2 regions of the Lentibacillus sp. JNUCC-1 genome follow, and region 2 is predicted to be linked to the other one. Evidence: a T-box and tRNA genes for the amino acid it is inferred to sense, from the RefSeq annotation. Region 2 holds a T-box; the other holds one or more tRNA genes.
The links. The T-box of region 2 lies ahead of proS (proline--tRNA ligase). A T-box ahead of a tRNA ligase gene usually reads a tRNA of that ligase, here a tRNA-Pro.

Region 1 (12,089 bases), on a different contig from region 2:
CTTGTTCAATCAATGACTTTAATTCGCTTTTATAGGCGTCCAGCTGTTTTTTCGTATGCAGATCGCCTCCGCGCCTCTTGGGTATTTTACCGTGATGTTGTGTGTTGCCGCTATGTACCCGACGGAAAATGGAATCAAGGCGGTCATTGAATGTTTCATAGCATTTGGCACAACCAAATTTGCCAGTCTGTTTAAACTGGGAGAAGGTCATGCCACACTTTTCACACTGAAGCGTTTGTATGGGTTGGAAAGGCTGGGCACCTTGTTTCTTAGAGTTAACCGGGTAAGAATCAAAATTAAACAAACCTGAAAGGAGATGATGCAGAGAGTAACCTTCTTCCGGATAACCCATATATCCTTTTTCCTTGGCACATTGCTCACACACATGCCGTTCTGTCGTTTCACCATTAATGACCTGTTTTAAATGCAGTGTAGCCGGTCGCTTCTGGCATTCCTCGCATTGCATATGAGTCCCTCCCTATCTGTTTGAGTATTTTAAGGTGGTTAGCATGGCACTTAGAATACGCGCTCTTGCTTCGTCCCGAACAGGCAAGGGGAAAAGCAGTGTATTTCTGTCAATCGCACTTGCCGCCATTTTAGCCTCTCGTTCGGTCATAATCTCTTCTTCCAATAAACGTTCCAGAATGTCAATCGCAGCTTGCTGTGTCACGGCTGGGTTAATCATGCCAATGATTTCATCAATCAGTTCAGCTTTGTCCTGATATGTGATGCGGATAATCCGTATATAGCCTCCTCCACCACGTTTGCTTTCTACTATATATCCCTTTTCCACTGTAAAACGTGTATTAATCACATAATTTATTTGAGAAGGCACACATTGAAACTGATCAGCAATTTCACTGCGTTTGATTTCAATGACACCTTTCCCTTTTGATTCAAGGACTTTCTTTAAATACCTTTCAATCACATCAGAAATGTTACTCATAAACTTTCCTCCTCTAATCCTATGAGCAAAACAATGATGTTTTGACTTTGACTAACTTTGACTATGCATTTATTATACGACAAAATTGGTCTGTTGCAAACTGATTACTTTTAATCATTTTAGACACACATGTTAAAAACAAACCCTCTTATCGGAAAAAAGTAAAGACATTTCAACCTCATTCACTATCGTTAACGGTCCGGATCGCTTCAACTTTTGAAATGTCATTTATTAAAGCAACCGTGTTAACATCTGAACCACGCTCATACTTAATAATAATTTGTTTGCTGTTTTGTGATTCGTTAACGATCTCCATTCGCTTAATCGATACTTGATAACCTTCCAAGACTGAAATAAGGGCATTGATTTCTATGTCATCGTCCGCAAATATTTCAATAGCTTTGGAACGCTTCTTTTTTATAATCTTATTTTCAATGTTATTTAGAAAACCAAGGCTCAGTAATATAAGCAAAGTTGTATAAATTGCAGTGCTGTACATGCCCATGCCTACAACAAGCCCCAGTCCAGCCACAGCCCATATGGAAGCCGCCGTTGTCAGGCCGCGTATCGTACCGCCGTATACAATAATCGTTCCCGCCCCTAAAAAACCAATACCACTGATCACATAGGAGGGAATTCTTGCTGGGTCAAATCTGATATTATCATACGCATCAATAAGTGACTGAAAGCCATAAAGAGACAGCAGCATCATCAAGCACGCACCAATCCCGACTAATATATGCGTCCGAAAGCCGGCAGAATGATTCTTGAGTTCACGCTCAAAACCAATCAACCCTGAAAGCAGCAGCGCAATCAGGATCCTTAATGCGATAACTGAAAAATGCTGATCAAGGTACTGCTCAAACAATGCATTCACCTCCCCACTTTATAAACCATCCTAAAAATATGTATTAAGCGATACAATTATATATATGTTATACAAAAATAAACGATGATTGTCTCTTCAACGTCTATATAACCATTCCCATATTGATTTGAATATGCACCATATATTTCCCCAAAAGCAAACTAAAAAAACATCCAGATTACAATTATAATTGTAATCTGGATGTTTTGATGCCTGGCGGCGACCTACTCTTGCAGGGGCGATGCCCCAACTACCATCGGCGCAGAAGAGCTTAACTGCTGTGTTCGGCATGGGAACAGGTGTGACCTCTTCGCTATTGCCACCAGACCTTTATGCTGTTTTAAGGACAAGAACTATTATAAGCATTTTAATCGAAAAATGCAAGTTCTTTTTTAAATTTGTACCCTGAAAATCAAATAAGAGGTCAAGTCATCATCGTACTTTACGCTAGTTAAGTCCTCGATCGATTAGTATCTGTCAGCTCCACGTGTCACCACGCTTCCACACCAGACCTATCAACCTCATCGTCTCTGAGGGATCTTACTCACTCGAAGTGATGGGAAGTCTCATCTTGAGGGGGGCTTCATGCTTAGATGCTTTCAGCACTTATCCTTGCCACACGTAGCTACCCAGCTATGCTCCTGGCGGAACAACTGGTACACCAGCGGTGTGTCCATCCCGGTCCTCTCGTACTAAGGACAGCTCCTCTCAAACTTCCTGCGCCCACGACGGATAGGGACCGAACTGTCTCACGACGTTCTGAACCCAGCTCGCGTACCGCTTTAATGGGCGAACAGCCCAACCCTTGGGACCGACTACAGCCCCAGGATGCGATGAGCCGACATCGAGGTGCCAAACCTCCCCGTCGATGTGAACTCTTGGGGGAGATAAGCCTGTTATCCCCGGGGTAGCTTTTATCCGTTGAGCGATGGCCCTTCCATGCGGAACCACCGGATCACTAAGCCCGACTTTCGTCCCTGCTCGACTTGTAGGTCTCGCAGTCAAGCTCCCTTCTGCCTTTGCACTCTGCGAATGATTTCCAACCATTCTGAGGGAACCTTTGGGCGCCTCCGTTACCTTTTGGGAGGCGACCGCCCCAGTCAAACTGCCTGCCTGACACTGTCTCCGGACCGGATCACGGTCCTGGGTTAGAATGGTCGTACAGCCAGGGTGGTATCCCACCGGTGCCTCCACGTAAGCTGGCGCTCACGCTTCCAAGGCTCCCACCTATCCTGTACAAGCTGTACAAACATTCAATATCAGGCTACAGTAAAGCTCCACGGGGTCTTTCCGTCCTGTCGCGGGTAATGCGCATCTTCACGCATAGTATAATTTCACCGGGTCTCTCGTTGAGACAGTGCCCAAGTCGTTGCACCTTTCGTGCGGGTCGGAACTTACCCGACAAGGAATTTCGCTACCTTAGGACCGTTATAGTTACGGCCGCCGTTTACTGGGGCTTCAGTTCTACGCTTCGAGCCCGTAGGCTCTAACGCGTCCCCTTAACCTTCCAGCACCGGGCAGGTGTCAGCCCCTATACTTCGCCTTTCGGCTTCGCAGAGACCTGTGTTTTTGCTAAACAGTCGCTTGGGCCTATTCACTGCGGCTCCTCCTTAAAGGAGCACCCCTTCTCCCGAAGTTACGGGGTCATTTTGCCGAGTTCCTTAACGAGAGTTCTCCCGCTCACCTTCGGATTCTCTCCGCGCCTACCTGTGTCGGTTTGCGGTACGGGCACCTGTGACCTTGCTAGAGGCTTTTCTTGGCAGTGTGGATTCAGACACTTCGGTACTCAATTTCCCTCCCCATCACAGATTGGGATTGTTGGACGGATTTACCTATCCAACTCCCTCGCTGCTTGGGCGCACACGTCCATCGGTGCGCTTGTCCTATCCTCCTGCGTCCCCCCATCGCTCAAACGGTCACGAGGTGGTACAGGAATATCAACCTGTTGGCCATCGCCTACGCCTTTCGGCCTCGGCTTAGGTCCCGACTAACCCTGAGAGGACGAGCCTTCCTCAGGAAACCTTGGGCTTTCGGTGAAAGAGATTCTCACTCTTTTTTCGCTACTCATACCGGCATTCTCACTTCTAAGCGCTCCACCAGTCCTCACGGTCTGACTTCACAGCACTTAGAACGCTCTCCTACCATTGTTCGAAGAACAATCCGCAGCTTCGGTGATACGTTTAGCCCCGGTACATTTTCGGCGCAGTGTCACTCGACCAGTGAGCTATTACGCACTCTTTAAATGGTGGCTGCTTCTAAGCCAACATCCTGGTTGTCTGTGCAACGCCACATCCTTTTCCACTTAACGTATACTTTGGGACCTTAGCTGGCGGTCTGGGCTGTTTCCCTTTCGACTATGAACCTTATCACCCATAGTCTGACTCCCAAGCATAAGTATCCGGCATTCGGAGTTTGACTGAATTCGGTAACCCGATGAGGGCCCCTAGTCCAATCAGTGCTCTACCTCCGGTACTCTGATCTTGAGGCTAGCCCTAAAGCTATTTCGGAGAGAACCAGCTATCTCCGTGTTCGATTGGCATTTCACCCCTACCCACACCTCATCCCCGCATTTTTCAACATACGTGGGTTCGGGCCTCCTGTCAGTGTTACCTGACCTTCACCCTGGACATGGGTAGATCACACGGTTTCGGGTCTACGACTACATACTCAAACGCCCTATTCAGACTCGCTTTCGCTGCGGCTCCGTGTCTACCACTTAACCTTGCATGCAATCGTAACTCGCCGGTCCATTCTACAAAAGGTACGCCGTCACCCATTAACGGGCTCCGACTACTTGTAGGCACACGGTTTCAGGTTCTCTTTCACTCCCCTTCCGGGGTGCTTTTCACCTTTCCCTCACGGTACTGGTTCACTATCGGTTACCAGGGAGTATTTAGCCTTGGGAGATGGTCCTCCCGGATTCCGACGGAATTTCTCGTGTTCCGCCGTACTCAGGATCCACACCGGAGGCTGCTTCTTTTCGACTACCGGGCTGTTACCGTCTTTGGCTGATCTTTCCAGATCGATTCGTCTAACAAACAGCTTTGTAACTCCATATGGTGTGTCCTACAACCCCGACAGGCAAGCCTGCCGGTTTGGGCTGATTCCGTTTCGCTCGCCGCTACTTGGGAAATCGCTTTTGCTTTCTCTTCCTCCGGGTACTGAGATGTTTCAGTTCCCCGGGTCTGCCTCACACATCCTATGTATTCAGATGTGCGTACTGTTCCATTACGAACAGTGGGTTCCCCCATTCGGAAATCCCCGATTCAAAGCTTACTTACAGCTCCCCGAGGCATATCGGTGTTAGTCCCGTCCTTCTTCGGCTCCTGGTACCAAGGCATCCACCGTGCGCCCTTATTCACTTAACTGGCGTGTTTTATTTCAATGAATAAACATACGATTTATTTGATGTCTTGATTGCTCTTATTTGATTTTCAAGGTACAAAGTTTCGAGAGATTTGCTCCCTCAAAACTGAACAAACAAACGAAGTGATGTCTTTCCGTTAATTTAGCTGTGATGCCGTTTGACGGGCATCTATGCTAGATATCCTTAGAAAGGAGGTGATCCAGCCGCACCTTCCGATACGGCTACCTTGTTACGACTTCACCCCAATCATTGGCCCCACCTTCGGCGGCTGGCTCCATAAAGGTTACCCCACCGACTTCGGGTGTTGCCAACTCTCGTGGTGTGACGGGCGGTGTGTACAAGGCCCGGGAACGTATTCACCGTGGCATGCTGATCCACGATTACTAGCGATTCCTGCTTCATGCAGGCGAGTTGCAGCCTGCAATCCGAACTGGGAATGGTTTTATGGGATTTGCTACACCTCGCGGCTTCGCTGCCCTTTGTACCATCCATTGTAGCACGTGTGTAGCCCAGGTCATAAGGGGCATGATGATTTGACGTCATCCCCACCTTCCTCCGGTTTGTCACCGGCAGTCACCTTAGAGTGCCCAACTGAATGCTGGCAACTAAGGTTAAGGGTTGCGCTCGTTGCGGGACTTAACCCAACATCTCACGACACGAGCTGACGACAACCATGCACCACCTGTCACTCTGTCCCCGAAGGGAACACGCTGTCTCCAGCGCTGGCAGAGGATGTCAAGACCTGGTAAGGTTCTTCGCGTTGCGTCGAATTAAACCACATGCTCCACCGCTTGTGCGGGCCCCCGTCAATTCTTTTGAGTTTCAGCCTTGCGGCCGTACTCCCCAGGCGGAGTGCTTAATGCGTTAACTTCAGCACCAAGGGGCGGAAACCCCCTGACACCTAGCACTCATCGTTTACGGCGTGGACTACCAGGGTATCTAATCCTGTTTGCTACCCACGCTTTCGCACCTCAGCGTCAGTTACAGACCAGAGAGTCGCCTTCGCCACTGGTGTTCCTCCACATCTCTACGCATTTCACCGCTACACGTGGAATTCCACTCTCCTCTTCTGCACTCAAGCCCTCCAGTTTCCAATGACCGCTCACGGTTAAGCCGCAAGATTTCACATCAGACTTAAAGGACCGCCTGCGCGCGCTTTACGCCCAATAATTCCGGACAACGCTTGCCCCCTACGTATTACCGCGGCTGCTGGCACGTAGTTAGCCGGGGCTTTCTGGTCAGGTACCGTCAAGGCGCCGCCCTATTCGAACGGCACTTGTTCTTCCCTGACAACAGAGCTTTACGATCCGAAAACCTTCATCACTCACGCGGCGTTGCTCCGTCAGACTTTCGTCCATTGCGGAAGATTCCCTACTGCTGCCTCCCGTAGGAGTCTGGGCCGTGTCTCAGTCCCAGTGTGGCCGATCACCCTCTCAGGTCGGCTACGCATCGTCGCCTTGGTAGGCTCTTACCCCACCAACTAGCTAATGCGCCGCGGGCCCATCTGTAAGTGATAGCCAAAGGCCATCTTTTATCCTCTCACCATGCGATGAAAGGTGTTATCCGGTATTAGCTCCGGTTTCCCGGAGTTATCCCAGTCTTACAGGCAGGTTGCCCACGTGTTACTCACCCGTCCGCCGCTCGATCCACAGGCGCATGCCCCGAAGGGCAATTGCCTGCTTCACGCGCTCGACTTGCATGTATTAGGCACGCCGCCAGCGTTCGTCCTGAGCCAAGATCAAACTCTCCATAAAAGTTTGGGTGTTCATCGACACCAATCGATGAACGGTCTTAGCTTCTTAAAAAATTGATTCAGGGTTTAAAGTTTAAAACTTCTTACCTCTGACATCTGTTTTACAGACATCTGCTTCGTTGTTTGTTCAGTTTTCAAGGAACAAAATTGTTATGCGCTCTTGGAACGCTTAAACATTATATAACGCGTGACACATTGTGTCAAGAGTTAATTTGGTGGAGCCTAGCGGGATCGAACCGCTGACCTCCTGCGTGCAAGGCAGGCGCTCTCCCAGCTGAGCTAAGGCCCCTTAAAATGGTCGGGAAGACAGGATTCGAACCTGCGACCCCTTGGTCCCAAACCAAGTGCTCTACCAAGCTGAGCTACTTCCCGTATAAATGGCGCGCCCGAGAGGAGTCGAACCCCTAACCTCTTGATCCGTAGTCAAACGCTCTATCCAATTGAGCTACGGGCGCATTTTTATGGTGCCGAGGGCCGGACTCGAACCGGCACGGTAGTAACCTACCGCAGGATTTTAAGTCCTGTGCGTCTGCCAATTCCGCCACCCCGGCTAGACGCTTGCGCATAAAATGGAGCGGAAGACGGGATTCGAACCCGCGACCCCCACCTTGGCAAGGTGGTGTTCTACCACTGAACTACTTCCGCTTAAAACTAATAAAATGCGGGTGGAGGGAGTTGAACCCCCACGTCCGAAGACACTAGATCCTAAGTCTAGCGCGTCTGCCAATTCCGCCACACCCGCTTGATGGTGAGCCATGGAGGATTCGAACCTCCGACCCTCTGATTAAAAGTCAGATGCTCTACCGACTGAGCTAATGGCTCTTTTTCTTAATGGTGCTATATTTAAACCTGCAAAGTTTATTGCAATAAAAAACACCACATTAAGTAAGTGGTGCCGGCCAGAGGACTTGAACCCCCAACCTACTGATTACAAGTCAGTTGCTCTACCAGTTGAGCTAGGCCGGCTAAATGATAATTTGAAGTTTTGAAATTGGGTGGCTTAAATGGTGGAGGATGCAGGGTTCGAACCTGCGACCCCTTGCTTGTAAGGCAAGTGCTCTCCCAGCTGAGCTAATCCTCCATAAAACTTGCCTGGCGGCGACCTACTCTTGCAGGGGCGATGCCCCAACTACCATCGGCGCAGAAGAGCTTAACTGCTGTGTTCGGCATGGGAACAGGTGTGACCTCTTCGCTATTGCCACCAGACCTTTATGCTGTTTTAAGGACAAGAACTATTATAAGCATTTTAATCGAAAAATGCAAGTTCTTTTTTAAATTTGTACCCTGAAAATCAAATAAGAGGTCAAGTCATCATCGTACTTTACGCTAGTTAAGTCCTCGATCGATTAGTATCTGTCAGCTCCACGTGTCACCACGCTTCCACACCAGACCTATCAACCTCATCGTCTCTGAGGGATCTTACTCACTCGAAGTGATGGGAAGTCTCATCTTGAGGGGGCTTCATGCTTAGATGCTTTCAGCACTTATCCTTGCCACACGTAGCTACCCAGCTATGCTCCTGGCGGAACAACTGGTACACCAGCGGTGTGTCCATCCCGGTCCTCTCGTACTAAGGACAGCTCCTCTCAAACTTCCTGCGCCCACGACGGATAGGGACCGAACTGTCTCACGACGTTCTGAACCCAGCTCGCGTACCGCTTTAATGGGCGAACAGCCCAACCCTTGGGACCGACTACAGCCCCAGGATGCGATGAGCCGACATCGAGGTGCCAAACCTCCCCGTCGATGTGAACTCTTGGGGGAGATAAGCCTGTTATCCCCGGGGTAGCTTTTATCCGTTGAGCGATGGCCCTTCCATGCGGAACCACCGGATCACTAAGCCCGACTTTCGTCCCTGCTCGACTTGTAGGTCTCGCAGTCAAGCTCCCTTCTGCCTTTGCACTCTGCGAATGATTTCCAACCATTCTGAGGGAACCTTTGGGCGCCTCCGTTACCTTTTGGGAGGCGACCGCCCCAGTCAAACTGCCTGCCTGACACTGTCTCCGGACCGGATCACGGTCCTGGGTTAGAATGGTCGTACAGCCAGGGTGGTATCCCACCGGTGCCTCCACGTAAGCTGGCGCTCACGCTTCCAAGGCTCCCACCTATCCTGTACAAGCTGTACAAACATTCAATATCAGGCTACAGTAAAGCTCCACGGGGTCTTTCCGTCCTGTCGCGGGTAATGCGCATCTTCACGCATAGTATAATTTCACCGGGTCTCTCGTTGAGACAGTGCCCAAGTCGTTGCACCTTTCGTGCGGGTCGGAACTTACCCGACAAGGAATTTCGCTACCTTAGGACCGTTATAGTTACGGCCGCCGTTTACTGGGGCTTCAGTTCTACGCTTCGAGCCCGTAGGCTCTAACGCGTCCCCTTAACCTTCCAGCACCGGGCAGGTGTCAGCCCCTATACTTCGCCTTTCGGCTTCGCAGAGACCTGTGTTTTTGCTAAACAGTCGCTTGGGCCTATTCACTGCGGCTCCTCCTTAAAGGAGCACCCCTTCTCCCGAAGTTACGGGGTCATTTTGCCGAGTTCCTTAACGAGAGTTCTCCCGCTCACCTTCGGATTCTCTCCGCGCCTACCTGTGTCGGTTTGCGGTACGGGCACCTGTGACCTTGCTAGAGGCTTTTCTTGGCAGTGTGGATTCAGACACTTCGGTACTCAATTTCCCTCCCCATCACAGATTGGGATTGTTGGACGGATTTACCTATCCAACTCCCTCGCTGCTTGGGCGCACACGTCCATCGGTGCGCTTGTCCTATCCTCCTGCGTCCCCCCATCGCTCAAACGGTCACGAGGTGGTACAGGAATATCAACCTGTTGGCCATCGCCTACGCCTTTCGGCCTCGGCTTAGGTCCCGACTAACCCTGAGAGGACGAGCCTTCCTCAGGAAACCTTGGGCTTTCGGTGAAAGAGATTCTCACTCTTTTTTCGCTACTCATACCGGCATTCTCACTTCTAAGCGCTCCACCAGTCCTCACGGTCTGACTTCACAGCACTTAGAACGCTCTCCTACCATTGTTCGAAGAACAATCCGCAGCTTCGGTGATACGTTTAGCCCCGGTACATTTTCGGCGCAGTGTCACTCGACCAGTGAGCTATTACGCACTCTTTAAATGGTGGCTGCTTCTAAGCCAACATCCTGGTTGTCTGTGCAACGCCACATCCTTTTCCACTTAACGTATACTTTGGGACCTTAGCTGGCGGTCTGGGCTGTTTCCCTTTCGACTATGAACCTTATCACCCATAGTCTGACTCCCAAGCATAAGTATCCGGCATTCGGAGTTTGACTGAATTCGGTAACCCGATGAGGGCCCCTAGTCCAATCAGTGCTCTACCTCCGGTACTCTGATCTTGAGGCTAGCCCTAAAGCTATTTCGGAGAGAACCAGCTATCTCCGTGTTCGATTGGCATTTCACCCCTACCCACACCTCATCCCCGCATTTTTCAACATACGTGGGTTCGGGCCTCCTGTCAGTGTTACCTGACCTTCACCCTGGACATGGGTAGATCACACGGTTTCGGGTCTACGACTACATACTCAAACGCCCTATTCAGACTCGCTTTCGCTGCGGCTCCGTGTCTACCACTTAACCTTGCATGCAATCGTAACTCGCCGGTCCATTCTACAAAAGGTACGCCGTCACCCATTAACGGGCTCCGACTACTTGTAGGCACACGGTTTCAGGTTCTCTTTCACTCCCCTTCCGGGGTGCTTTTCACCTTTCCCTCACGGTACTGGTTCACTATCGGTTACCAGGGAGTATTTAGCCTTGGGAGATGGTCCTCCCGGATTCCGACGGAATTTCTCGTGTTCCGCCGTACTCAGGATCCACACCGGAGGCTGCTTCTTTTCGACTACCGGGCTGTTACCGTCTTTGGCTGATCTTTCCAGATCGATTCGTCTAACAAACAGCTTTGTAACTCCATATGGTGTGTCCTACAACCCCGACAGGCAAGCCTGCCGGTTTGGGCTGATTCCGTTTCGCTCGCCGCTACTTGGGAAATCGCTTTTGCTTTCTCTTCCTCCGGGTACTGAGATGTTTCAGTTCCCCGGGTCTGCCTCACACATCCTATGTATTCAGATGTGCGTACTGTTCCATTACGAACAGTGGGTTCCCCCATTCGGAAATCCCCGGTTCAAAGCTTACTTACAGCTCCCCGAGGCATATCGGTGTTAGTCCCGTCCTTCTTCGGCTCCTGGTACCAAGGCATCCACCGTGCGCCCTTATTCACTTAACTGGCGTGTTTGATTTCAATGAATAAACATACGATTTATTTGATGTCTTGATTGCTCTTATTTGATTTTCAAGGTACAAAGTTTCGAGAGATTTGCTCCCTCAAAACTGAACAAACAAACGAAGTGATGTCTTTCCGTTAATTTAGCTGTGATGCCGTTTGACGGGCATCTATGCTAGATATCCTTAGAAAGGAGGTGATCCAGCCGCACCTTCCGATACGGCTACCTTGTTACGACTTCACCCCAATCATTGGCCCCACCTTCGGCGGCTGGCTCCATAAAGGTTACCCCACCGACTTCGGGTGTTGCCAACTCTCGTGGTGTGACGGGCGGTGTGTACAAGGCCCGGGAACGTATTCACCGTGGCATGCTGATCCACGATTACTAGCGATTCCTGCTTCATGCAGGCGAGTTGCAGCCTGCAATCCGAACTGGGAATGGTTTTATGGGATTTGCTACACCTCGCGGCTTCGCTGCCCTTTGTACCATCCATTGTAGCACGTGTGTAGCCCAGGTCATAAGGGGCATGATGATTTGACGTCATCCCCACCTTCCTCCGGTTTGTCACCGGCAGTCACCTTAGAGTGCCCAACTGAATGCTGGCAACTAAGGTTAAGGGTTGCGCTCGTTGCGGGACTTAACCCAACATCTCACGACACGAGCTGACGACAACCATGCACCACCTGTCACTCTGTCCCCGAAGGGAACACGCTGTCTCCAGCGCTGGCAGAGGATGTCAAGACCTGGTAAGGTTCTTCGCGTTGCGTCGAATTAAACCACATGCTCCACCGCTTGTGCGGGCCCCCGTCAATTCTTTTGAGTTTCAGCCTTGCGGCCGTACTCCCCAGGCGGAGTGCTTAATGCGTTAACTTCAGCACCAAGGGGCGGAAACCCCCTGACACCTAGCACTC
Region 2 (12,089 bases):
AAATGAAGCGATCGCATATGCAGATGAAAATTCATATCTTTGGGATGGAGAAAAAGAATTGATTAACGAACTTAAGAAATTATAATCACAGCAAACGAGGCGCCCTGGTATAACAGGGTGCCTCGTTTTTCATGTTTTTAAGGGACCAATTTAAGTTTTTTCCCCTCATGTGTGTTAAATGTGGTTTCATGATAATGTCCTTCAACCCAGTCCTCGACTTGGTCATCATACCACTCACTTCGGAAATGACCGAATTGACCAGGGCCGACGATATGATAGCCGGTATCAAGGTTTGCTGTGTCAATGACGAAACGCCATGATGCGCCATGATTTACCTCGCCGGTCTTGCTTTTATAAGCCGCTGCCATTGGGGTCACACTGCTGCCGTCTACAGGTAGCGGTTTTTTATTATTGAAAAAGTAAGCCAAGATTGGATTCACACCTGAGAGCGGATGTTTAAACTGGACCTGGTGGTAGTCGCCCCAAACCCAATCTTCTATATCCTTACCATAATCATCTGCCAAATCTGTGACCGTTTTTTCCAAGGAGCGCTGTAGAATATCTTCAATCCCCCCTGCTTCTTCAATCCAAATTGAATTTCCCCCGTTAAAAGCGGTCCTTAGCAGTTCGTCCGTCGTTTGGCCTTTCACACTAAACATTTCCATCATGGTCTGCTGAATCTGTTGGCCATAAATCAAATCTTCCAATTCACTGTACCAATGATGAAAGATTAAGGGGGCTGCTTCATCTTTGTCATCAACAAAATCCCAGTTCTTTAACTGCTTCAATGCTTGCTCGGCCTCATCCGTCAACGAAACATCTACTAACTCTTGTTCAAACAATGGCACAAATTCCCGCGCTTGCAGATTGGTTGCATCCATCTGCAGGTTTTGCATGTCTTGCACTGTTAAATCTTCCCCTGAGTCCAGCACCTCAGCAATACGCTCATAACGATACGGCTGGGCCCAGACGTTACTGATATGGTAAGGATAATCGTCCCCGACGATCTTGTTATTTGCCGTAGCGATAAAGCCTTTTTCGGGATTGACCACCCTGGGCAGTTCATCGAATGGAATAAACCCCTGCCATTCCTTGTCAGCCTCCCATCCCGGCAGTGGAAGGAGGGCATCGTCGGCTGATTCGTAAATCGGGATATTACCGTTTGCTTTATAAGCAATCGTTCCGTCTTTTGCCGCAAACACAAAATTCTGCGCTGGGGAGAGGAACTTTTCTAGTCCTGTTTCAAATTCATTCCAATCTGTCGCACGGTTAATTTCTAAGATAGCTTCAAGTTCTGTTGTGGGATCAAGAGCCGTCCACCGGAGTGACATGACTTCACCTCTCCCGCTATTCTTGGTGAATTCACTTAAAATTGGTCCGTGTCGCGTTTCCGCAACCTCGTAATCAATAGTGTCACCATCTTTCACGTGGATGGGTTCATCGATTATTTCAGCTTTTTCCCATTTATCTTCAAACAAATATTCATCAGCGTTGTCCGGGTTTTGTTTTTCTATATAAAGTTGCTGAACATCGGGACCAACATTGGTGACACCCCAGGCAACATGATTGTTGTGTCCTAAAATGATTCCTGGAATACCAGCAAAAATAACCCCGTCTACTTTCATGTCACCTGTTTCTAGGACCATTTGAACCCAGATAGAAGGGGTAGCCAGTCCGAGATGCGGATCGTCTGCCAGAAGGGGCATCCCGCTTTTGGTCTTTTCACCACTGACGGCCCAATTGTTACTGCCGTTGAAGTCATGGGGGATGACAGCCTTATCAAAGCTTGCAGCGATATCAAGCTCACCATCACCAATTATGGTAGGCTTTTCCTCAGGATAACGCGGGAATAATTCAAGTGCTTTATCTTCCGGAAAATGCTGCAAAGCATAATAGTTAAACGCCTGGCGCTCCCAGTGTCCACCAAGGTCAAACGCCATATATTTTCCAATGGTTAGAGAGTCAATCACAGTCCATTCCGTCGGTTCAATCCCCATTAGAGTAAATTCAACTGGCAAGGTGTTTGCCTCGGTTGCTTCCTTAATGTATGCATTCACCCCATCTGCAAACGCATTCAAAACAGCTTTTGCTTCCTCCGAATACAGATCATAGGACGCCTCGGCAGCTCTTCTTAAACCAAGTGTCCGGAAGTATTTGTCCTGATCGATTGCATCTGCCCCGACAACTTCGCTTAACGTACCCGAAGCCTGACGTCGTGACAATTCCATTTGAAATATGCGATTCTGAGCCTGCACATAGCCTTGAGCCATATACAAATCATGGTCATTGGCTGCTTGTATATGAGGAACGCCATTTGGATCTGTGTTAACGGATACATTTTCCTGTAACCCCGGGAGATGAATTTCTCCTTCAAGCTGCGGAAGGGACTTATTTATGTATGACTTCCCAAAAATAACACCACCCGCTATCACAACCAATAAAACTCCCAAAATCACCAATAGCCACTTCAACCACCGCCGCCCCTTAACAGGCTCTCGCTCCACACCAATTACACGCTCTTCCATCATACCCCTCCCCTTTTTTCAATATTTTCCATCATTATATCACAATGATGGTGCCTTGATGGTGCCTGTCACTTCCCGAATTATGTCGAAGGATAATGCTCGGACAATTCGACAAATTCCGGGGAGTGACAGGCACCGCAGAAATTGTTATAATGTTTTTTGTGCAAGATGTATCTTACTATAAGTTCACCTTCATTTATATCTTGCAAATATAGATGGACAGGTGGTTATGAACCATGGAGGAAAAGAAAGATTATCAAGTATTGTTGTATTATCATTATACAACCATCGAGGATCCGGAAACATTTGCCGCTGAGCATCTCGAATTCTGTAAAGAACTTGAGCTCAAGGGCCGTATTCTCGTTGCCCAAGAAGGCATTAACGGGACTGTTTCAGGAACGATTGAACAGACAAATGCCTATATGGCAGCTATGGAACAGGATCCTGCATTTGATGGCATTGTATTTAAAGTGGATCCGCATGACGGACACGCGTTTAAGAAGATGCATTGTCGAGCGCGCTCTGAGCTGGTAACATTACGGCTTGAGGACGACCACGATCCCCGGGAAATTACAGGGGAGCATCTTGATCCAAAGGCATTTTATGAGGCTATGAAAGATGAGAACACGGTCATTCTCGATACGCGAAATGACTATGAATATGACCTCGGGCATTTCAGGGGTGCGATTCGGCCAGACATTGAAACATTTCGCGACCTGCCTGAATGGGTGGAGGAGAACCGCGATCTGATAGAAGGTAAACGCGTGTTGACCTATTGTACCGGTGGCATCCGTTGTGAAAAGTTTACCGGCTGGATGATTAAAGCAGGGTTTGAAGATGTAGCCCAGCTAAACGGCGGTATTGTCACATATGGTAAAGATCCTGAAGTTCAAGGAGAGCTTTGGGACGGTAAATGCTATGTGTTTGACGAGCGAATATCCGTGCCGATCAACCAAAAAGAACACGTCGTTGTCGGCAAAGACTACTTTGACGGGCAACCGTGTGAGCGTTATGTGAACTGCGCCAATCCCGACTGTAACAAACAGATCCTATCCTCAGAAGAAAACGAGCATAAATATATGCGCGGCTGCACACATGAATGCCGAGTAAGCCCGCGCAACATGTATGTTAAAGAACACGGCTTGAGTGCTGAAGAAATTGAACAGCGCCTCCAAGTAATCGAAGAAGAAAATAAAGTCAAACAGTAATTCATATAAGGTGCCTGTCACTCCCCGAAAAATGTCGAAACCTGTCGTTATCATGATGTTCGACAGAAATCGGGAAGTGACAGGCACCTGTTTTGACTTTGAAGGGGGTTTTTAGTAGTTTTGGGTAGAGGAGGTTGATTTTAATGAATGTTCATGATTTTTCTGTTAAGAAAATGGACGGTAGTGAGCAGTCTCTCTCTGATTATAAGGGAGATGTTTTGTTAATTGTCAATACAGCAAGTAAATGTGGATTCACCCCTCAATTCGAGGGTTTGGAGCAGCTATATAACGACTATAAAGACCAGGGGTTCACCGTGCTAGGTTTTCCTTGTAACCAATTTGCCAATCAAGATCCTGGCTCAGATGAAGAAATTGCTGACTTCTGTCAACTTAATTATGGCGTCTCATTTCCGATGTTCAGTAAAGTTAACGTTAATGGCGCTGATGCCGACCCACTATTTAAGTACCTGACAAACGAAGCAAAAGGCGTTTTAACCAAACAAATTAAATGGAACTTTACAAAATTTCTCGTCAACCGCGATGGCAATGTCATAGAGCGTTATGCACCAAAGACCAAACCAGAAGACCTCAAGGCCGACGTAGAAAAAGCATTATAAAAAACGAGCGCTCACAAAGCGCTCGTTTTTCTTATGACACCTTTCGACAAAAACCGGGAAGTGACAGGCACCACTGTGGTTGTGGCACCGTTGTTAGTAGGCTTTGGCCCAGTACACTAGGTCTTGGGCTTTTTTACCGCAGCAGATGCATGTGTCTGCTACTTTTTCTTCTTCAAATGGTTTGCAGCGTGAGGTGGCGCCTGTGTCTTCTTTAATCTGATCTTCACAAGCTTCGTCGCCACACCACATTGCCTTCACAAAGCCGCCTTTTTCATCAATTGTTTGTTTGAATTCATCATAAGTCGTTGCGACAAATGTCTTCTCAGCACGGTGCGCCAAAGCTTGATCGTACAGATTTTGCTGAATCTCTTCCAATAGACCTGTCAAGCGGTTCTTCACTTCATCCATTGGAACAAATTCTTTCTCCCCTGTGTCACGGCGAACCAATACGACTTGATCCTTTTCAATATCTTTTGGTCCGAGCTCAATCCGGACAGGCATGCCCTTCATTTCATACTCATTAAATTTCCAGCCCGGCATTTTATCGCTCGCATCAATATCTACACGGGCGACCTCTTGCAGCTGATCACGCAGATCATAGGCCTTGTCAAGCACCCCTTCTTTATGCTGAGCAACCGGAACAATCATCGCTTGAGTCGGCGCAATACGCGGTGGGATCACCAACCCGCGATTGTCCCCATGAACCATAATCAAGCCACCCATGATCCGTGTTGACATCCCCCATGACGTCTGATGAACAGGGGTCTGCTCGCCATTCTCATCAAGAAAACGGATATCAAACGCCTCGGCGAATCCTGTTCCAAAGTAGTGGGACGTGCCTGATTGCAATGCGCGACCATCATGCATCAAAGCTTCGATTGTCAACGTGTACTCAGCCCCGGCAAATTTCTCACTCTCCGTTTTACGGCCTTTAATAACCGGAATGGCAAGATAGTTCTCACAAACATCGGCATATATATCGAGCATACGGCGCGTTTCCTCTTCCGCTTCCTCGCCAGTCGCGTGACATGTATGACCTTCCTGCCAATGGAATTCAAGTGAGCGCAGGAACGGGCGCGTCGTTTTTTCCCAACGAACCACGTTGCTCCACTGGTTATAAAGCTTCGGCAGGTCACGATAAGAATTGATGTTTTTAGCATAATACTCGGCAAACAAAACCTCTGACGTCGGACGCACACAAATCCGTTCCGCCAGCTCTTCTTCACCGCCATGCGTCACCCAAGCTACTTCAGGCGCAAATCCCTCTATATGATCTTTCTCCTTTTGAAGCATGCTTTCAGGGATAAACAAAGGAAAAGAAACATTGGAGTGACCCGTTTCTTTAAACTGACGGTCCAGTTCATCACGCACATTCTCCCAAATGGCAAATCCGTATGGCTTGATGATCATCGTTCCGCGCACAGGGCCATAATCAACGAGCTCTGCCTGCTTTACAACATCCGTATACCACTGAGCAAAATCATCCTCCATCGCGGTAACCTTCTCAACAAACTGCTTATTCTTCTTACTCACCAACAACACCTCTTTGTATTCTTATATTAAATCAACTTAGCACAAGTTGTGTTAAGAGCATATTAGCGGAGGGAAAATACGGAGACTCCTGTGGGAGGAATAGCCTCGATGAGACCCCGGAGTGCGGTACTGGGGAATGGAAGGCTAATTTCGCGACGTCCTGTCGCAACGCCTTCATGACCCACGTCCTGTGGGCCCGAGGCTCAGCAGCGCCCACGGAAAGCGTAGTATTTTCCCGGAGCGGTCTTTTTAGCAACTTTTAAACACAAAAAATCCTCCGCCCGAAAAGGGACCGAGGTTGACTGGTGGTACCACCCTTGTTTGCAGACTGAACGCTCCACACACGTCAGACTACACACTTGGCATGATAACGGTCATGTACCGCGCACGTCTTTCAGGCATACCCTTCCGACGGCGAACTCATGAGGTGGGTTCCAATTCTTGTCTTTGGAAATTTGCACCGGCCACTTCCTCTCTTAAAAAGACAATTGAATGTACTGCTCCTCGTCATCGTTTCTAATATAATCCCTTTAAATATAAAACGTTCAAGCAGTAAAGTCAAGCCGGGACTGGTGCCCGGCTTCTTTTTTAGACGACTTTCCCGCCCAGCGTCGCTTCAAAATGCCCAAGCGCCCAGTCATGACCGGCGGCATTAAAGCTGGCCACACCGTTTTTATGCACGACAATATCAAAGCCCTTGTTATAGGCGTCAACCGCTGTATGCAGGATACAAATATCGGTACAGACGCCAACAAGATGGAGTTCCGTAATGCCTCGTTCTCGCAGTTTAAGTTCGAGCTCCGTTCCGACAAAGGCACTGTACCGTGTTTTGTCAAAATAATGGACATGTGACAGATGTTTATTGTTTTCATAAACATCTGCCAGTCTTCCATATAACTCACGCCCGCTCGTTCCAATTATATTATGCGGTGGAAACAACTTGGACTCTGGGTGCAGATCATCTCCTTCAACATGGGCATCGATGGCAAAAAACACCTCGTCGCCGGCTTCGATAAAATCTTCGGTAATCCGGGCAATGCTCTCTTCCAGCTTCTGACCAGGCTCACCGCATGTCAAATTGCCATCTTCTGCTACAAAATCAATCGTGTAATCAATGTTCAACAGTGCACGTTTCCCCATAAGTTAGCCCCCCTATAATTGTGAAACCCTTTTCTTACCATTATAGCAAACTTAAGCGCCCACTGAAAATATAGCCCAGCTTTAAAGGGAGGTCGCTTCAACCTTGAGTGAATGCGAGGACCCAAACAGCCGTCTGGCCGCATGATACGTCGGGCCCACTTTATCCGTATAGGTGAAGCTGTGATCAATAGCTGCGGTAATGTATTCTTTTGCCTTATGGACGGCAGCCTGCACACTTTCACCCTTAGCCATGTAAGCCGTAATGGCCGCTGAATAGCTGCATCCCGCCCCACTTGTATTCAAAGTATCAATACGCGGTGCTTCGAACATGGTCATGTCTTCTCCATTATAAAGAATGTCAACAGCCGGGCCTTCGAGTCGCCCTCCCTTAACCAGAACATGCGCCGGTCCGAGTTTATGCAAATCGACCGCGGCCTGTTTCAGATCATCCACCGTTTTGAGCGGGCGATCATTAAGCAAAATCGATGCTTCAGGCATATTCGGTGTAATAATTGTTGCCATAGGAAAGAGCTTGTCCACCAAAGCATCAATCGCATCATCAGCCAAAAGCTTGGAATCAAGCTTTCCCACCATGACCGGATCGACTACAATGTCCTGAATGTCTGAACCAGCCACCATGTCAGCTGTTTTTTCAATTACATCTTTGGAAAAAAGCATCCCTGTTTTCATGGCGTCAACACCCACCTGGTCTAAAGCAGTCGCAAACTGTGCTTCAATTGCTTCCCATGTTTGAGGATGGACGTTTTTATGTGTTCTTGGATGGCGGCCAACAATTGCCGTGACCACACTCATTCCATATACATCAAGTTCCTGAAAAGTTTTCAAATCGGCCTGAATCCCGGCGCTGCCACCGGCGGCAGACCCTGCAATCGTCAATACACGAGCTGGCTTCATACAAACATACTCCTTTGTCACCTAAAATATAATCCCCAGAAAAAACGCGATGATCATGATAAATTGTACCACGACTTTCGCCAGGGCCCCGCTCAGAAACCCTATCAGTGATCCAATCGAAGCGCGAAAAGCTTCCTGGAGTGTCCGTTTCTGAACCATTTCCACAACCAACACTACAACAAACGGCACCACTAGTATGCCAAAAGGCGGGTAAATAAATGAACCAACTATGACGGCTACACCTGCCAGGCGCTCGCCCCACTTGCTGCCGCCAAACTTTTTCACAAAATAACTGTTAGCGATGATGTCTGCACCGATCAAAATGACTGTAAACACAACCATGACAGACCAGAACAAGAAACCAAGCTCATCTCCATTAATGCCAAAATGATACAGCACAAAGCCAATCCACAGCACAAGTACAGACGGAATAATCGGGTATAGAATTCCGACAAAACTCAGTACGAACATCGCAATAATAAGGATCCATATTATGACATCGATCATATCTTTTCACCTAAATTCCTTTAATCGACACGTTTTGTAAAAAAACTGAAGACCTTCTTTTCCTGTTTATAATAAATACGTTGATAATTTTCCATATGCATATATAGGCTTAGTAAAAATAAAATGAGTGCAATCATGGTTGGCCAGAGCCCATACAACAGAAACGTACCGGCAAGAAAAGCAGCATACATCAATAACACACCGAGTACAAGATAGCTCGAGACAAATGTACCGATGAGTAAAAATCCGATACAGACGAGCGCAAGCTGCCAATGAATGGCAAACATGACACCAACAGCCGATGCCGTCCCCTTGCCGCCCTGGAAACGCATGGTGAAAGGGAAATTGTGACCAACCACCACAGACAGAGCACTTAGGTAAATGAAGAACGCGCCCATACTATCTGACACATTGAACGAAGGTAACAAATACTGAACAAGCAAGACTGCCGCAGTCCCTTTTAATATATCAATCAATGCGACAACAATGCCATATTTCCAGCCCAACAGCATCGTTGTGTTGGAGGCGCCGGCATTTTTCAATCCAGTCCCTTTGATATCGACCTTCCTGAGTTTGCCAATAATTTGCGAGCCATGGATACTTCCAAACAGATAACCGATTAATATGATTAAGAGAATGTCCATTTACAGCCCCTCATTGTCTTTTTTGTTACTCGGAGAATCATCAGGCAGTGGATCAATTGTATGTTTGTGTGCATAACCTTTTGAAATGGTTAAAAGAGACAACCCCAGAACGAATATGGTAATCACAGCGATCATGACGACCATCGTGTAAAAGCCCATTGTTACACCTCCATAAAATCTTTATGTTTAATTATCGTTATTTTATCATGAAGCAAGGGAAAAGGTCGATAAACTGATGTTTTTCAGACCAATTACCTACGTTCAGGAATTCTAAACAACCTTTTTTAAAGTATATACGAGCAAATCAGAAGATGTCACAGCAATTATTGGTAAACAAGCGCTTAACTCCTGAGATTTGGATATATCAATATTAATTTCAAATTATCTAAAAATCTCGAGTTTGAATGAGATTTTATATATCGGTACTATTATAGTATGCCTGTTTGAGGCGCGGTTTTTGCATGCCAAATAAATATAAGCTGCAAATAAAGCCGACAAACTGGTTTAAAACAAAGGGAGGTCATTTTTTTAAATGAAGAAGTTATTACTTACTTCAGTCTTAATTTTGTCCATGATTGCACTGGCTGCATGTGGATCAAACGATGATGCCGATGCAGAAGGGTCATCCAGCAAATTGGATGAACTGAAAGAAGCCGGCAAAGTAACGGTTGGTTTCGCAGACGAAAAACCGTATGCATATGAGGAAGATGGAGAACTGAAAGGTGCAGCGGTTGATATCGCAAAAGCTGTATTTAAAGAACTTGGTATCGAAGAAGTCGAAGGTCACTTGTCTGAGTTTGACAGTCTTGTATCAGGTTTGAACGCTGGAAAGTTCGATGCGATTACAGCGGGTATGGCAATTATGCCTAAACGGTGTGAAAACGTCGCATTCGGTGAACCGGAAATGAAATATGGTGAAGGGTTAATCGTTGAAAAAGGCAACCCTCTAAACCTAAAAAGCTATAAAGATATTGCAGAAAATCCAGATGTCTCTGTTGCCATTATGGCTGGTGCCACGGAGAATGATTATGTCCAAACAGAAGGCGTTGACGAAGGACAAATTCAAAGTGTACCAGATATTCCAGCTAGCTTCTCTGCTGTTTCATCAGGTCGTGCTGATGCAACAACAGGCACAGAGATGACGGTGAAAATGGCACTCGAATCAGCGGATAACGACAACCTCGAATTCGTTGAAGACTTTGAGCAGCCTAATATCGAAGGCGTCCCTAGTTACGGCGCAGCTGCCTTCCAACAGGATCATACTGATTTACTTGAAGCCTATAACGAAAAGCTGAAAGAACTTAAAGAAGATGGAACTGTTGGCGAACTGCTTGAAGACAACTACTTCAGCGCAGAAGGGAACTCTGTCGACCCGAGCATTACGACTGAGTCTGTCTGCAGCGGGGAAGTTTACGAAGACTAAAACTGGCTGTATGTCAGTATGTATTTGCAATTTGACTCCATAGGGTCTGGCTCCCACGGCCGGGAGTCAGACCTTATTTTATTTTAGAGAGGGTGAGTAACATGAGTGCTTTAATAGATATTTTTCCCGTTTTGTTTCAAGGGGTAAAAATCACCATAACAGTTCTTCTCGGATCCATTGTCGTGGGCTACTTAATGGCGTTCATTGCCGGATTTTGCCTGCTTTCAAACAACATTGTTCTCCGCTTGATCACCAGATTTTATATTGAAATATTCCGTGGTACATCTCTAATCGTTCAATTATTCTTGTTGTACTATGCGCTGCCAATGTTATTCAATTTTGATCTAGGCAGTAATTACCTGGCAGGTGTGCTGGCAATTTCCTTAAACTACGGCGCTTATATGGCTGAGGTTGTGCGCGGGTCAATTGAATCGGTGGCACAAGGGCAGCGTGAAGCAGCTACTGCTCTCAACATGTCGCGTTTTCAGCGCATGCGGCTTGTGGTTTTCCCGCAGGCTGTAAGAATGATGCTTCCTGAGTTTGGAAACTATTTGATTCAAATGATTAAGGCAACGTCACTTGTGTCGTTAATTGGAATGAAAGATATTCTTTATTATGGAGACCGGTTTAGATTCAGTGATATTTCCATGACACCGCTTGTCTTTTTAATGGTGCTTATATTTTACTTCATCATTGCGCTGCCTCTGATCTTCCTGACACGTAAAATGGAAGAAATCTCTAAGAAAGGGGTGGCTAGTTAATGGATTGGAATTGGAAAGGCGAATTATTCTTTGAAGCCCTGCCCTTTGTTGCAAAAGGGATTTGGGTCACATTATCACTCACAATTGTATGTTATATCTTTGCACTTGTGTTCGGTTTCGGCTGGACATTTCTGAAGCGCGTTCCCAATAAGGCTTTTAATTGGGTCGTCACGTGGGTAATGGAATTTATTCGGTCAACGCCACCTCTGGTACAATTGTATTTCATTTATTATGCATGGCCGGAAGTCCCGTATATTGGCGCAACTCTCAGTCCGTTTACAAGTGCTGTAATCGGCCTTGGCATTCACTTCAGTACCTATATCAGTGAAGTATATCGTTCTGGTATTGAAGGCGTCGACAAGGGGCAATGGGAAGCATCGACGGCACTCAATTTTTCAACAAGACAAAAATGGACGAAGATTATTTTGCCACAAGCGATCCCCCCGACCATTCCAATGCTGGGGAACTACTTGATCATTCTATTTAAAGAAGTGCCACTCGCGGCAGTGATCGGTGTGGTAGGCATTCTTCATCTTGCGGATGACTTTGGTCAAGCAAACTTCAGATTTCTGGAAGCCTACACGGTTGTTGCACTCTTATTCCTTCTGTTGAGCTACCCATCAGCCTTGCTCGTTAAACAGCTTGAAAAGAAGGTCAACTACAGATTTGATAAAAAGTCACCAAATGGCAAAAAACCACTTAAAGAATCGAAAGGAGCTGTTTCATAATGGCAGATACGGTTGCAAGCGAAGACAAAAAATCTCATGTCGTCAATGGCGCTAAACCCATTGTCAATTATCAAGACGTGCATAAATC

Region 1: it encodes a tRNA-Pro, which carries the amino acid that the T-box ahead of proS (proline--tRNA ligase) is inferred to sense. The anticodon was not compared.

Annotation. Positions count from the first base shown of each region.
Region 1 covers NZ_WHOH01000001.1:1,847,683-1,859,771, reverse strand. The annotation lists gene JNUCC1_RS08645 (UvrB/UvrC motif-containing protein) at 1-466, opposite strand, end outside; gene JNUCC1_RS08640 (CtsR family transcriptional regulator) at 479-946, opposite strand; gene JNUCC1_RS08635 (MgtC/SapB family protein) at 1,125-1,823, opposite strand; rRNA gene rrf (5S ribosomal RNA) at 2,026-2,141, opposite strand; rRNA gene JNUCC1_RS08625 (23S ribosomal RNA) at 2,262-5,182, opposite strand; rRNA gene JNUCC1_RS08620 (16S ribosomal RNA) at 5,369-6,935, opposite strand; tRNA gene JNUCC1_RS08615 (tRNA-Ala) at 7,148-7,223, opposite strand; tRNA gene JNUCC1_RS08610 (tRNA-Pro) at 7,230-7,306, opposite strand; tRNA gene JNUCC1_RS08605 (tRNA-Arg) at 7,313-7,389, opposite strand; tRNA gene JNUCC1_RS08600 (tRNA-Leu) at 7,397-7,485, opposite strand; tRNA gene JNUCC1_RS08595 (tRNA-Gly) at 7,505-7,579, opposite strand; tRNA gene JNUCC1_RS08590 (tRNA-Leu) at 7,595-7,676, opposite strand; tRNA gene JNUCC1_RS08585 (tRNA-Lys) at 7,681-7,756, opposite strand; tRNA gene JNUCC1_RS08580 (tRNA-Thr) at 7,825-7,900, opposite strand; tRNA gene JNUCC1_RS08575 (tRNA-Val) at 7,940-8,015, opposite strand; rRNA gene rrf (5S ribosomal RNA) at 8,025-8,140, opposite strand; rRNA gene JNUCC1_RS08565 (23S ribosomal RNA) at 8,261-11,180, opposite strand; rRNA gene JNUCC1_RS08560 (16S ribosomal RNA) at 11,367-12,089, opposite strand, start outside.
Region 2 covers NZ_WHOH01000003.1:29,668-41,756, reverse strand. The annotation lists gene JNUCC1_RS10570 (tetratricopeptide repeat protein) at 1-85, shown strand, start outside; gene JNUCC1_RS10565 (penicillin acylase family protein) at 138-2,525, opposite strand; gene trhO (oxygen-dependent tRNA uridine(34) hydroxylase TrhO) at 2,762-3,733, shown strand; gene JNUCC1_RS10555 (glutathione peroxidase) at 3,877-4,350, shown strand; gene proS (proline--tRNA ligase) at 4,444-5,883, opposite strand; T-box leader at 6,168-6,403, opposite strand; gene JNUCC1_RS10545 (cysteine hydrolase family protein) at 6,472-7,023, opposite strand; gene thiD (bifunctional hydroxymethylpyrimidine kinase/phosphomethylpyrimidine kinase) at 7,105-7,938, opposite strand; gene JNUCC1_RS10535 (DUF456 domain-containing protein) at 7,960-8,445, opposite strand; gene JNUCC1_RS10530 (glycerol-3-phosphate acyltransferase) at 8,466-9,089, opposite strand; gene ytzI (YtzI protein) at 9,090-9,248, opposite strand; gene ehuB (ectoine/hydroxyectoine ABC transporter substrate-binding protein EhuB) at 9,622-10,512, shown strand; gene JNUCC1_RS10515 (amino acid ABC transporter permease) at 10,614-11,273, shown strand; gene ehuD (ectoine/hydroxyectoine ABC transporter permease subunit EhuD) at 11,273-12,001, shown strand; gene ehuA (ectoine/hydroxyectoine ABC transporter ATP-binding protein EhuA) at 12,001-12,089, shown strand, end outside.